Regions from separate parts of the Neobacillus terrisolis genome, predicted to be linked through region 1. Evidence: riboswitches for the same ligand, from Rfam matches in the RefSeq annotation. Region 1 holds a riboswitch; each other region holds the start of a gene.
The links. Region 1 has a riboswitch for S-adenosylmethionine ahead of ACI48O_RS01215 (homoserine dehydrogenase). Riboswitches for the same ligand answer to the same signal wherever they lie in the genome.

Region 2: it holds a riboswitch for S-adenosylmethionine, as region 1 does, so the genes downstream of both, ACI48O_RS19220 (methionine ABC transporter ATP-binding protein) here and ACI48O_RS01215 (homoserine dehydrogenase) in region 1, are expected to answer to the same signal.
Region 3: it holds a riboswitch for S-adenosylmethionine, as region 1 does, so the genes downstream of both, ACI48O_RS13315 (methionine biosynthesis PLP-dependent protein) here and ACI48O_RS01215 (homoserine dehydrogenase) in region 1, are expected to answer to the same signal.

The regions. Positions count from the first base shown of each region.
Region 1 covers NZ_JBKFGH010000002.1:167,151-171,835, reverse strand. The annotation lists gene ACI48O_RS01225 (DEAD/DEAH box helicase) at 1-507, shown strand, start outside; gene ACI48O_RS01220 (trans-sulfuration enzyme family protein) at 670-1,812, shown strand; SAM riboswitch class I at 1,904-2,014, shown strand; gene ACI48O_RS01215 (homoserine dehydrogenase) at 2,119-3,351, shown strand; gene ACI48O_RS01210 (hypothetical protein) at 3,431-3,577, shown strand; gene ACI48O_RS01205 (DUF1360 domain-containing protein) at 3,719-4,087, opposite strand; gene ACI48O_RS01200 (lmo0954 family membrane protein) at 4,274-4,627, shown strand; gene ACI48O_RS01195 (PspA/IM30 family protein) at 4,646-4,685, shown strand, end outside.
Region 2 covers NZ_JBKFGH010000035.1:57,060-61,744, reverse strand. The annotation lists gene ACI48O_RS19230 (pyridoxal phosphate-dependent aminotransferase) at 1-690, opposite strand, end outside; gene ACI48O_RS19225 (carbon-nitrogen family hydrolase) at 776-1,552, shown strand; SAM riboswitch class I at 1,706-1,812, shown strand; gene ACI48O_RS19220 (methionine ABC transporter ATP-binding protein) at 1,926-2,939, shown strand; gene ACI48O_RS19215 (methionine ABC transporter permease) at 2,929-3,603, shown strand; gene ACI48O_RS19210 (MetQ/NlpA family ABC transporter substrate-binding protein) at 3,622-4,464, shown strand; gene ACI48O_RS19205 (iron-containing alcohol dehydrogenase family protein) at 4,564-4,685, shown strand, end outside.
Region 3 covers NZ_JBKFGH010000020.1:43,223-47,907, forward strand. The annotation lists gene ACI48O_RS13305 (bifunctional homocysteine S-methyltransferase/methylenetetrahydrofolate reductase) at 1-157, opposite strand, end outside; gene metC (cystathionine beta-lyase) at 160-1,332, opposite strand; gene ACI48O_RS13315 (methionine biosynthesis PLP-dependent protein) at 1,332-2,444, opposite strand; SAM riboswitch class I at 2,528-2,641, opposite strand; gene ACI48O_RS13320 (GTP cyclohydrolase II) at 3,033-3,776, shown strand; gene ribD (bifunctional diaminohydroxyphosphoribosylaminopyrimidine deaminase/5-amino-6-(5-phosphoribosylamino)uracil reductase RibD) at 3,789-4,685, shown strand, end outside.

The sequences.
Region 1 (4,685 bases):
ACAATCAAATCAGAAAAGGTAGATCATTTTTACTTTGTATGTGAACAGCGGGAAAAAATTGAAATCATGCAAAAAATAGCCCGGCTTTCTGGGATTAAGGCATTGGCTTTTATGAATGATATTGGGGAAGCCACCTTGATTGCATCAAAGCTTTCGTATAAAGGAATTTCGGCAGGGATCCTTCATAGTGAATTGAAGAAGCTTGAGCGTCAAACAGCCTTAAAGAAATTTCGTGATGAAGACTCTTCCTTATTAATAGCAACGGATGTTGCAGCAAGAGGGTTAGATATTAAAGGAATTACTCATGTAATCCATGTTGATTTTCCTAAGGAGATCAATCAATACGTTCACCGATCTGGCAGGACGGGCAGATTCGGCGCAAGCGGTACCGTTATCGCTATCGTTACAGAAAGAGAAGAGAGAGAATTGAAGAAATTCTATCGCGAGCTAGGCATAACTGGACAGAAGAAGAGTTTCTATAAGGGTGAAATCGTGTCGGCAAAGTAAATAAACAAGCCAGACAAATGAAAATTTTATATGTGAAAATTCACAAGTGTTTCCGCTTTCAATCTCCTATCTTTCCGATAGGAGATTGACGAAACAACTGGTTATTGTTATAGTCATTCTAGATTTTAGAAAAGTTTTTCTATTCTTAAAAGAAGGTGAACTATCTTGGCCAGGTTTGAAACGGATGTACTACATAGTGTTAAAAAAAATAAACAGCCGATAAAAAGCAAGGTGACACCAATTTATCAAACGACTGCTTTTACTTTTGCAGACCTTGATGAATTAGAGGGGTATTACCAAGGGCAAGGAAATTATTTATATTCACGCGTAGGGAATCCAAATACTGATGAATTAGCAGAAGCAATTGCAGCGCTAGAGTGCGCACCCGCTGGGGTCGCTACATCATCAGGTCTTTCCGCTATTTTAGCAGGGGTATTAGCAGTTGTGAAAAGTGGAGATCACATTGTCGCAGCTGAAGATTTATACGGAGGAAGCTTCCACCTTTTAAAAGAGGAGCTCAGTCAGTTTGGAGTTGAGATCACGTTTGTCTCTTTTGAAGAGCGTTCCAGTATCGAGTCTGTTATTCAGTCCAATACTAAATTGCTCTATACAGAATCGATCACAAATCCACTATTACGAGTTCAAGATATAGATGAGTTTGTGCAAATTGCTGCCAAGCATAATCTTATCACTTTAGTCGACAATACTTTTGCGACACCATATCATTGTCAGCCATTTACTAAAGGGGTAGACTTGGTCGTGCATAGTGCAACGAAGTACATAGGTGGTCATAGTGATGTCACTTCTGGAGTGCTCGTTGGCAGACAAGACCTGCTGGAAAAGGCAAGAGCAAAAGTGGTCAACCTTGGAACGAATGTCAGTCCGTTTGAGGCCTGGTTAACAACACGGGGATTAAAAACACTTGCAATTAGAATGGAGCGCCAGTCTCGTAATGCAAAGGAACTTGCCAAAGCGCTTTTAGAAAATAAATTAGTGGAAAAGGTTTATTATCCATTTGAGCATGGTGAAAATGGCTACGGAGCCATTGTTACGATTAAGCTTTCCAATTCAGTGGATGTTAATGAATTTTTTAAAAATCTTTCTTGGGTAAAAATTGCCCCAACACTGGCCGGAGTAGAAACATCTGTCTCACATCCGGTTATTACTTCCCACAGGGCTTTGCCGGAGGAAGCGCGGAATGCACTCGGAATTACAATGGAAGTCGTTCGAATTTCCGTCGGGATTGAACATGCCGCTGACATCATTAGCGTTTTTGATCAGGCAATTCAACAAGCTTCAAAATAATTTGTTGTTTATGGTTGACGTTCCCAGTTAAATTAATTTATAATTCAAAATATGCTTAAAAAGAATTTCAAAGATTGTACAAATAAATAATCTCTTATCATGAGTGACGGAGGGACCAGGCCCTATGAAGTCCGGCAACCATCAAGCATTGCTTGAAAAGGTGCTAAATCCTGCAGACAGAGTGCTGTCTGAAAGATAAGAGGAGGAAAAACCCTCTTCTTAGGAAGAGGGTTTTTTGTTAGGGATCTTTTGTTGATAAAAAGAAAAGTTAACCATAATATCTTGATCTACAAGGAGCGGGAGAAGTTGAATACAATTCATATTGCGCTTTTAGGCTATGGGACCGTCGGAAAAGGTGTATACCAAACGATTAAAAATCACCAAAGTCGTTTTAAAGCATTGTTAGGCAGTGAGGTGAAGATTGCCGCTGTCTTAGTAAGAAATATTGAAAGGCACCACTTGCCTGATCAAGACGTACTTTTGACCACTAATTTTGAAGACATTTTGCAGCTCCCTAAGCTTGATGTAGTAGTGGATGCGATTGTTGGCAGTGAACCAAGCTTTACTTATCTGCAAGCGGCAATCAAAAAAGGGTGTCATGTCATTACTGCGAACAAAGAGATGTTCGCTCACCATGGAGGACAATTAAAAGCGCTTGCGGACCAACATCAAGTTTCAATTGGATTTGAAGCTACTGTTGCTGGTGGTATTCCAGTCATACAAACTTTGAATACCCTTTTGAATATTAACAAAATAACCAAACTAGAAGGAATCCTTAATGGGACTTCAAATTTCATTTTAACCAAAATGAGACAAGAAGATCTTTCGTTTGCTGATGCTTTAAAACTGGCTCAAGAACTCGGATATGCAGAATTGGATCCGACCAATGACGTAGAAGGTATTGACGCATTCTATAAAGCGATGATATTAAGTCAGGTCGTTTTTGGGGAACAGCCTCAATGGAACGATGTGCAAAGAAAAGGTATTACAGAAATAACAGCAGAGAAAATTAAACTGTTTTCTGGTATTGGATTAAGATTTAAGCATGTAGCTTGTTTGGAGAAGACGGAAACTGGAATAAAATGTTCCATTAAGCCGGTTCTAGTCTCACAAACTCACCCTCTTTATCAAGTTGAGGGAGTACAAAATGCTATTTCAATTGATGCGGATATCGTTGGGAATATTGCGATTCAAGGTCCAGGGGCAGGGATGTTCCCAACCGCGAGCGCTGTTGTTGAGGATTTCATTCATTTATATAATCCTATACAATCAACCCAATATCAGGAAGCTCAAAAGAAGAAAGCTGCTGCTGCTCCAATTAACTGGATTATTACAGGAGAAGGTTTGGGGCAATTTAAAGCAAATGTTCCGTTAAACAGTGTTAAAGTGCTTCATCCAAGAGTACTTCTTGCTTCAGGAGTTGAAGAAGATTTTGCTAACTATGTGAAAGAAGACCCTAAGTTAGAATATTTTCAAGTATTCGGAGAAGTGAACCTTTTAGGGAAAAGTAAAGATAATAAAATTTTTATAAAAATTTGATATGGCTATTGGCAAGGAATAATCGTTAGAAAAATTTCTCATACTACCTTTAATTGATATGCAAAGGAGTTGTGAGATAATGGGCAGAACAAAACTAGGGAATGCAAATGCCAACCGCAATAATAATAAAAAATTAGGCAACCGTACAAGTGAGGAACTAGTTGAATTTACAACTGGGGAAAAAGGCGGCAGACAGCCCGATCTAAAAGATAAAAATATGTCATAGACTCAAAATAGGGGGCTCAGTATTATGGGGCCCTCTTTTTTAATGCTGGTAAAGATATTTGGACATACATTTGAGGACTAGCTAAAGTGAAATGAACTCAAGCTTATTAAAAATGGGGCAAATGACCAAGTGAATGTTCTGCTACTCCTCCTTGTTCGAATAATAATCCACTTTTTTTATATTTACCCCGACAAACGTTTCAAGTATTGCTTGGGCACCGGCAATGGATAGGATAAAAATAAGATAAATGGCATATTTCGGTGCAAGTAAATAAAAGCTTCCCAAAAAGATCGCGCTCCAAACCCCGGCACACCAGTAACAATTTAATAAATATCCAAACAAGGATTTGGGAACCTCTTTTATTTTCGGACCTTCCTCTGTGATAACCTCGATTTTCTTCATAAACGGCTTTCGAATAAACTCCGTAATTTTATCAAATACAATAAGATGAGTTAGCCGATAGCTTGCTAATATGAGCATCATATAAGACATCCAAGTTAAATCTTCCATAACAGGTATCCCCTTATTAACCACTTTTTTTCATAGTATCACCCTAAAAATATGGATTATCCTAATCGATATTCGTCCGAGTCCTATAACGACTAAGCCTTAAGTCTGATATAAAAATCAAGCTTAGGCTCGTTATGAGAAGTCTGTTTTCTAGATAAGATGGTATCAAGAAAGGAGGAAAACAAAATGAAAAAATTTGGTTTACTATTAGCGGGTGGTATTGCTGCTATCGTGTTACTTTCTAACCTTGGATCAGTGGTGGGTCTGGCAATCAGCTTGTTTATTTTATACTTTGCGTTTAAAAAGTTTTTGAAGGCGAATAAGCTGTTTGCGAAAATTTGCTGGGGACTGATTGGCTTGGTAGTATTAATGGCTTCTGCAGCAAATGCTCCTGGCATTTTAGCCATCGTCGCAGCTTACGTCCTTTACTTAGTATATAAAAATTGGAATAAAAGCAACTCCGATTCAGTGGTAGTGGAATCAGATGATCCATTTACCAATTTTGAAAAACAATGGTCACAGCTTAAAAACAATTATTAATAAAAGGAGAGAGTAACCATGAGTAATTTATTTTCTAGAATCAAGAATGCTGTATTAG
Region 2 (4,685 bases), on a different contig from region 1:
ACCGATTTCCTTAGCTCCCTCCACTTCAAGAAAGCTGACCGGTTTTTTTCCATCGAAACCGATGGCGCCATACGCAAAATCGTGCAGCACGGTAATATTGTGTTTCTTGGCAAACGCAACCGTTTCCTCGAAAAAGGCTCGATTAGCTGTGGCCCCGGTCGGATTGTTTGGATAATTCAAGTACATTAACTTGGCTGCTTCTTTTTGTTCATTTGGTATTGCCTCATAATCCGGTAGAAAATGATTTTCCACTTTTAACCCAAACGTTTTATATTGTACATTTGCAAGTACGGCACCTGATAGGTAATCGGGATAGCCAGGGTCCGGCAAGAGCATGAGCTCCCCCTCATTTAGCAAGCACATTGGCAGTTCAACCAGCCCTGTTTTCGTTCCAAACAATATAGCAACCTCTGAATAGGGATCCACCTCGACACCGTATTGCTTTTTATAAAATTGTGCAGCAGCCTCTTTCAATTCGTTTATTCCTCGAAACGGAGAATACTTGTGAGTATGCGGGTCCTCTGCCGCTTCTTGTAAAGCTTTAACAATATGCTTTGGAGTTGGTTGGTCCGGATTTCCCTGTCCTAAATTTATTATATCCCGCCCTTCGGCGATTGCTTTGTTTACTTTTTCAACAAGTGAAGCAAAAAATTGAACCGGCAGTTTTTTCAAGCGCTCTGAATATTCCATCGAATCATCCTTTTAAGAAAAGTTATTGCGATAATATTTGAAATTCTATAATCTTTAATTAAAAATGTCTAGAGGTGTTTGAAAAATGAAAATTGCTTGCGTTCAAATGAATATTGCGTTTGCGGAGCCAGAAAAAAATTTCACGGCGGTCGAACACTATATACAAAAAGCAGCTCAGGCAGGTGCGGATGTAATCGTATTTCCGGAAATGTGGAATACAGGCTATGCACTTGATCAGCTCGATAGGTTGGCTGACATAGATGGGCAACGTACGAAACAATTGCTCGTCAATTTAGCGGAAATCTATAAGATTAATATAGTTGGGGGATCGGTTGCGACCAAAAAAGGTGAAGGCTTCTGCAATACAATGTACGTCGTAGATCGGACTGGTGCCATTGTTGCTGAATACGATAAAGCCCATTTATTTAAGTTAATGGATGAGCATTTATTTATGAGTGCAGGTCAAAGTACAAATGTATTTGAGTTGGACGGGATTACTTGTGGAGGGGTCATCTGTTATGATTTGCGCTTTCCAGAATGGATTCGCTGTCATGTTCTTGAAGGAGCAAAAGTCATGTTTATTCCGGCAGAGTGGCCAACAATGAGAATTGACCACTGGCGCTTGTTATTGCAGGCTCGCGCCATCGAAAATCAGTGCTATATCGTCGCGGTGAACCGTGTTGGAAATGATCCAAATAATGAGTTTAATGGCTATTCCATGGTGATTGCTCCATGGGGAGAATTGCTGCTTAGCGAAGAGACGGGTGAAGGCATTTTTTATGCTGAATTAGATTTAACTGAGGTCGATCGTGTTCGGAAGACCATTCCGATTTTTCAGGATCGACGGACGGATTTATATTAATGATTTAAAATACCAAAAAAAAATTTAAACCCACTAAATCCATTGGTATTATTGGTTCCAAACCACTTTTTGTATATGGAAATAATATTTTAGGGATTGACAATACAAAAATTGCCTAGTAATATCAAAAACATATTATTTCACACAACAAAATACTTATCCAGAGCGACCGAGGGACTAGGCCCTATGACGTCCGGCAACCCCCTGATTAGGGAAGGTGCCAACTCCTACAGAATGACTTTCATTCTGAAAGATAAGCTGAGAACCCCGTTTTTTTCGATGCTTCTTTCTAATGAAAGAAGCATTTTTTTGTAGAGTTAAAACTTTTGAGCTTATTTTCCTTGTCAATTTGGATACATAAAGAGGTTTTTATATGATTGAAATTCGCAATCTTTCAAAGATTTATAAAACAAAAACTGGGACAGTTATAGGTGTTGACGATGTAACACTGTCGATTCAAGAAGGAGAAATATATGGTATTGTCGGCTATTCCGGTGCCGGCAAAAGCTCACTCCTCCGCTGTATTAATTTACTTGAGCGGCCAACCTCTGGGAAAATCAGTGTTAACGGGACAGACCTTACCTCATTAAAGGGTGAAAACTTACGACTGGCTAGGTTAAAAATCGGGATGATCTTTCAGCATTTTTATTTAATCAGTCAAAAAACAGTATTTGATAATGTCGCCTTTGCCTTGAAGGCTGCAAAGCTTCCAGAGGCCCAAATAAAGTCACGAGTTGAGGAGCTGCTCGAGATGGTCGGTCTTTCGGATAAACGAGATGTCTATCCTGCTCAACTGAGCGGTGGTCAAAAGCAAAGGGTTGCTATCGCTAGAGCACTTGCCAACAATCCGAAAGTACTGTTATGTGATGAAGCTACTTCGGCCTTGGACCCTACCACGACCATGTCGATCCTAAATTTACTTAAGAAAATCAACAAAGAACTCAATATAACGATTGTGTTAATCACTCACGAGATGAAAGTAGTCAAAGAAATTTGTAATCGAATGGCGATTATGCAAAATGGCAGGGTTATGGAGGAAGGCACAGTATATGAAGTATTCGCCAACCCACAGACAGGACTCACAAAAGAGTTTATCGAAAGCGTTGTTTCCTTCGAGATCCCAGAGGTGATTTTAAATAAATGTGATGGACCGATTGTGAAAGTAATCTTTAAAGGCAAGGTTGCAGGTGAAGGGGTCATTTCTGATACACTCCAGCAATTTAAAGTAAAAGGTAACTTTCTCCACGGGTCAATCGAATATATTCAAGAATTGCCCCTTGGTATTTTTATCATGGAACTGAAAGGTGAGAAAGAAGAAATTAACAACGCGATTAAGTATATCGAAAATCGTGCCGCACAGGTGGAGGTGTTACGCAATGGGCTTTGATTTTCAGCATTTTATCGAGCTTATTCCCGAAATAAATACCGCTTTCTTTCAAACCATTTACATGATTTCAATCTCTCTAGTGATTGCCATCTTTGTTGGATTGCCAATCGGGATTCTTTTATACGTAACGGATAAAGGATTATTTTTGGAAAATCGCACTATGCAAAACATTTTAGGATTTACGGTCAATTTAGTCCGGTCCATTCCCTTTATAATTTTGTTAGTAGCGTTAATTCCATTAACCAACTTAATTGTTGGAACAACTATTGGGGCAACTGCAGCAAGTGTTTCTCTTTCGGTTGCAGCCATTCCCTTTTTCGCTAGAATCGTAGAAACTGCTTTACGTGAAATTGATAAAGGAGTTATTGAAGCAGCCATTGCTGCCGGAGCAACTCCGTGGATGATAATTAAGGATGTACTACTGCTTGAAGCAAGATCGGGGATCATTTCCGGGATCACGTTGACGCTTATCAGCTTAATCGGATTCTCTGCAATGGCTGGTACAGTTGGCGGTGGTGGAATTGGAGATTTGGCGATTCGCTTTGGTTATTATCGTTATGATAATACCATCATGATTGCGACTGTATTGATTTTGATAGTTTTAGTTCAGGTTGTCCAACTCCTTGGTGATTTCATCGCCAAAGTTGTAGATAAAAGAAAATAAAGAAAGAAGGAAAACAGCATGAAAAAATGGTTAACAGCAATTATTTTACTTTTCGTGGCAGGTGCTCTTACAGCTTGCGGCGGAACAGAAAGCAAGGAAAGCGGCAGTGAGAAAACAACTGCAACAGAAGAAACAAAAGAAATTAAAATTGGAGCTACAGCTGGACCATATAGTGATATGTTAAATAAAGCGATTAAACCCGGCTTAGAAGACAAAGGCTATAAAGTTGAAATCGTTGAATTTAGCGATTATATTCAGCCAAATAAAGCGTTGAATAATGATGATATTCAAGCAAACCTTTTCCAGCACACGATTTATCTCGAAAACTTTGCAAAAGAAAACAATATGGAATTAACAGCCTTAATTTCAGTTCCAACAGCTCCAATGGGAATTTACTCAAACACATACAAGTCTTTGGATGATGTTAAGGATGGAGCTACGGTTACAATTCCTAATGATCCTACCAATGGGGCTCGGGCTTTAAATACTCTTGAAGATGAGGGTTTAATTAAACTAGATCCAAATGCAAACCCACTTACGGTATCTGAAAAAGATATTAAAGAAAATAAGAAAAACTTGAAATTCCAACCGATTGAAGCTGGTCAGCTCCCTCGTTCTGTTGAAAGCGCAGATTTAGCTGCCGTTCCTGGTAACTTCGCTTTGGCTGCAAAAATGGATCTTTTAAGTGCTCTTGCGTTAGAAAATATGCTCGATCAATATCGTAACGTTGTGGCTGTAACTACAGTAAACAAGGATTCTCAGCTTGCAAAAGATATTAAAGAAGTTGTCGAATCTGATGAATTTGAAAAAATCATTGATGAGCAATTTAAAGGCTTTGGTAAGCCTGATTGGATGAAGTAATCAAATAGCTTTCGTTATTATTTACAGGGCAAAACTATTTGAAAGCAATGGTAGTCCATGCTCGTTAAGGGTTAACATGCTAAGAAATGAGTGATAGTCATGGAGAGCTTTTCTATTCATGGAGCGCCTAGCGAATATATTTTACAGGAAGGTGCTTTAAATCAACTTGAATCCAAACTATTGGAACGTGGACTAAGGAAAGTCTTGATTGTACACGGGCA
Region 3 (4,685 bases), on a different contig from region 1:
CAGCGTTGATATAGGCCGTATGAATCGACAGAATTTGCTCTGGGCGGGACAGGTTCAACTCTTCTAAACAGCTGTCCTTTCCATATGAATAGAGAAGGGTGCCCATTGCACCGTCCCCAATAAGAATTTGTTTTTCTAGTTTAGTAAGGAAACTCATTTTTACACCTCTACTGGGTTTTTAGCATGATCCTGTAAAGCGGATTTAAAATCAGCAATGAGATCATCAGTATTTTCTAGTCCAACAGAGAGACGAAGCAAAGTATTGCTAATTCCTCGTTGTAAACGTTCAGACTCTGGCATAGATGCATGCGACATCTTAGCTGGATAAGAAAGGATGGATTCAACCGCTCCCAAGCTAACCGCAAAAACTGGTATTTTTACCTTTGCGATAAACGACCGGAGCAGGGCTTCATCTTGTAATTCAAACGATAATACTGCTCCTGGACTTTGGGCCTGTTTATGCTGTAAATCGTACTGCGGGTGGTCGGTTAAGCCTGGGTAATACACGTTTTTAACCAATGGTTGTGTTTGTAAAAATTCTGCAATTTTCTGAGCAGATTTAACAGAATGCTCAAGCCGCACATGTAATGTTTTTAATCCTCTAAGGACGAGCCAAGCATCTTGGACACCTAATATCGCCCCAAAAGCATTTTGCAGATACCCTAGTCTTTTTCCTAATGCTTCATCTTTAACAACCGCAAGGCCTGCAACAACATCGCTATGTCCAGACAGGAATTTGGTTGCGCTATGAAGTACAACATCAGCACCTAGTTCCAGCGGCCTTTGGTGTGCTGGGGTAAGAAAGGTATTGTCGACAAAAGTTAGTGCTCCGCATTGTTTTGCTAATTGACAAATAGCGCTTATATCAGTAACCTTCAGCAATGGATTAGACGGTGTTTCAACATAAAAGAGCTTTGTGTTGGGCTTAATGGCTTGTTTCACTTTTTCAAGGTTTGTCATATCAACAAATGTATGTTCAATTCCGTACCGGGTTAGTACCTCCGTAACCATCCGGAAGGTACCACCATATACATCTTCTGTAATAATAACATGATCGTTTTGAGAAAGAAGGAGAAAGGCTGTAGAGATAGCTGCCATTCCCGATGAAAAAGCAAACCCTTTTGTACCGCCTTCTAAATCAGCAATGACTTCCTCCAATGCTTCCCGGGTAGGGTTTAAACTGCGGCTATAATCATATTTTCCAAATTGATCGATGTCAAACTGATGGAAGGTTGAGGCGTGCTGAATCGGTACACTAACAGCACCTGTTGCCGGGTCAATCTTGTGACGATTGTGAAGTAATTTTGTTTCAAATGAGAAATCGTTTTCCATTACACAGCTACCTCCTTTTTAGCATTGGTTAAAGCATGGTTTAAATCATTAATAATATCTTCTGCGTCCTCTAAGCCGACAGAAAAGCGTAACAACCGGTTACAGACACCCGTTTCTAGTCTTATCTGTTCAGGAATGTCGGCATGTGTTTGGGTTGATGGATAGGTAATAAAGCTCTCGACCCCACCTAAGCTTTCCGCGAATGATATGAGCTTCATATTTTGTAAAAATGGATTCACCCAAGTTTCGTCTTTAATCCGGAATGAAACCATTCCGCCTCTTCCCGGGTATAGAACATCGATCACATCATCATGAGCAGATAAGTACTCAACAACAGCCTTAGCATTTTTCTCATGCCGTTCCATCCGCAATGATAAGGTCTTCATACCGCGGATTAACAACCATGAATCAAACGGGCTTAATACGGCTCCGGCAGCATTATGATAAAGAGCGAGACTTTCACAAAGCTCTTTTCCTTTTGCGACGATTAATCCTGCGAGTACATCATTATGTCCGCCTAAGTATTTCGTTGCACTGTGAATCACAATATCTGCACCAAGATTAATCGGCTTTTGCAGAAGAGGAGTATAAAAGGTGTTGTCAACGATTAAAAGAACCCCGTGTTCCTTGGCAATCGCTGCAACAGCACTAATATCGGTTTGCTCCATTAACGGATTCGTAGGTGTTTCGATAAAGATTGCTTTCGTTTTTGGAGATATGTATTTGATAATCTCCTCCGGATGTGTTGTGTTCACATAATGGCTGGTTAAGCCCCATTTTTTAAAACCTTGCTCTAATATGCGGTAAGTGCCGCCATACAAATCCTTTGAAACAATCCACTCATCCCCCGATTGGAAAATAGAAAGGATGGTAAGGATGGCGGCCATACCTGAACTGCAAGCATACCCCTGGTCGCCGTTTTCTAGTTCTGCTATGGCTTGCTCAAGAATTTTTCTAGTGGGGTTTCCTGTACGGATATAATCAAAACCTGTTGATTGCCCAATCCCTTCATGCCGATATGCGGTCGAAAAGTAGACTGGAGGATTTACTGTTCCTGTTGTTGTTTCGCTTCGGTTTCCAATTTGTGCTAGTACTGTGTCAATTTTATACAAAGCCGCCACTCCTCTAGTTAAGATAATAAAAAAAGCCTTCTTATAAGAAGAAGACTTTAGTAGGTTAGGACATTTAGCCATTCTTCTTATCTTTCAAGTTTTAAAAACTTGCTGGACTTAGCACCTTATCAATGAACAAGCCACTGATGGTTGCTGAGGTGTCATAGGGCCATACCCTCGACCTCTCTGGATAAGAACTCAATAATATTCGATTTTTTTAAACTTTACTATATTACCTATTAACATGTCAATTACTTTATTAAAATATTCGGTAAATATAATAATTACTATTTTACATTAAAGCTATGTTAAAATTCGTGATTGTTTTTGATCACGATGTTGATTGGAGCGGAAGGCGTGAGACTCCTGCGGGAGAAGCGGATCACGGGAGACCCCGCAGGCGCGACAGCGCCGAGGAGGCTCCCGGATCGCCCGCGGAAAGCGAGCGCCTGTAGCGGAAATCAACATCCAGATTTAACAGAGCAATTTAAAAGAAGGGAAGGTGAAGGTTTTTTATTTGACGCGTGTTGTTTACTATTTTATGCTCAGAACATACAAAATGAGTATACAGAAATAGGAGAATAAAATATGTTAACAATTGATATAAAAAATAGATTAAAAGAGAAAATGAAAATCGTTCAGAATCAGGACCAGTCCAGTGTTTGTTTAGTTGGCCCGGTGACATTGCCAATACAATTAGAAAATAAAGTAGTTACATTTAAATGGTATACTTGGTTAAAATTAAAAGAGGATACAATAGATAAAGATTCTGTACTTGATTCAATTACAACAGCATCATTGGCGGATCTTCAACAATCATCTATCTTGGTTTATGGAGACTTCGAGAATAGCGACCATCCTTTAGTCCGCTTCCATAGTATCTGTCACACCGGCGATATTTTTGGGAGTAAACGCTGTGATTGTGGGTATCAACTGCACCAGTCCCTAAAGATGATAGTTGAAAATGGCCATGGGGCCCTATTTTACTTAGCCAACCACGAAGGTAGAGGAATCGGTCTTTTTTCCAAGTCGCTCGCTTATCTGCTTCAAGAGGAAGGGTACGATACCGTTGAAGCAAACCATGCGCTTGGCTTTGAAGATGACCTCCGTACTTACGAAGAACCTTTAATGATTTTACAAGAATTGCGATCTAAGCCCGTTATTCTAATTACAAACAATCCTAAAAAACTTTTCGCTTTAAAGGAAAAAGGTTTATCTGCTGATTCTCATCAACCGTTATGGGGAGATAGCAACCTTTATAATAAGAAGTACTTAGAAACAAAAGTAATGAAATCCGGGCACATACCAGAGCAGAAGGAAATAACTATATAAGGAGTAATCCGTATGAAAACTGACCAATATTATATGAATCTTGCTTTAGAATTAGCGGCTTCCGCAAGGGGAAAGACAAACCCTAACCCATTAGTAGGTGCTGTCATTGTAAAAAACGGGATGATTGTCGGCTCGGGTCTGCATCGCAAGGCTGGTGAACCTCATGCAGAGGTGCACGCCTTTAGAATGGCGGGGGACCATGCTAAAGATGCAACATTATATGTGACCTTAGAGCCATGTTCACACTATGGAAAGACCCCGCCATGTGCTGAATTAGTTAAAAATTCAGGTGTTAAAAAGGTTGTGATCGCCATGCAGGACCCTAACCCGCTGGTGGCAGGGCGAGGGATAAACATTCTTCAAGAAGCAGGCATTGATGTAATTGTTGGAGTAATGGAGCAGGAAGCGCATCGCTTAAATGAAAGATTTATTCATAATATGTTAACCAATACTCCTTTTGTTGTTTCAAAAGTTGCGATGACGCTTGATGGGAAAATTGCTGCCGCAAACGGGCATTCTCAATGGATCACGAGTAGTGAGGCAAGAGAATCCGTTCACCATTTACGGAACGAAGTCGATGCCATTATGGTTGGGATTGGTACAGTCCTAGCGGACAATCCCCAGCTGACGACACGACTGCCGGAGGGTGGGAAAAACCCGGTTCGAGTCATCCTTGATACCCATTTACGGCTGCCGTTAGATGCACAGGTAACAGAGACTTCAGAAGCCCAAACTTGGATCATAACCGGTGATGGGGTTGATCAAAATAAACTTGCTCTATTTAAAGAGAAGGGGGTAGAGGTCATTACTGTCCCTGTGACGAATGCTGGACTTGATTTACAGCATGCCTTAAAAATACTGTTTGAAAAAGGGATAACCGATATTTTGCTTGAAGGCGGCAGTGAGTTA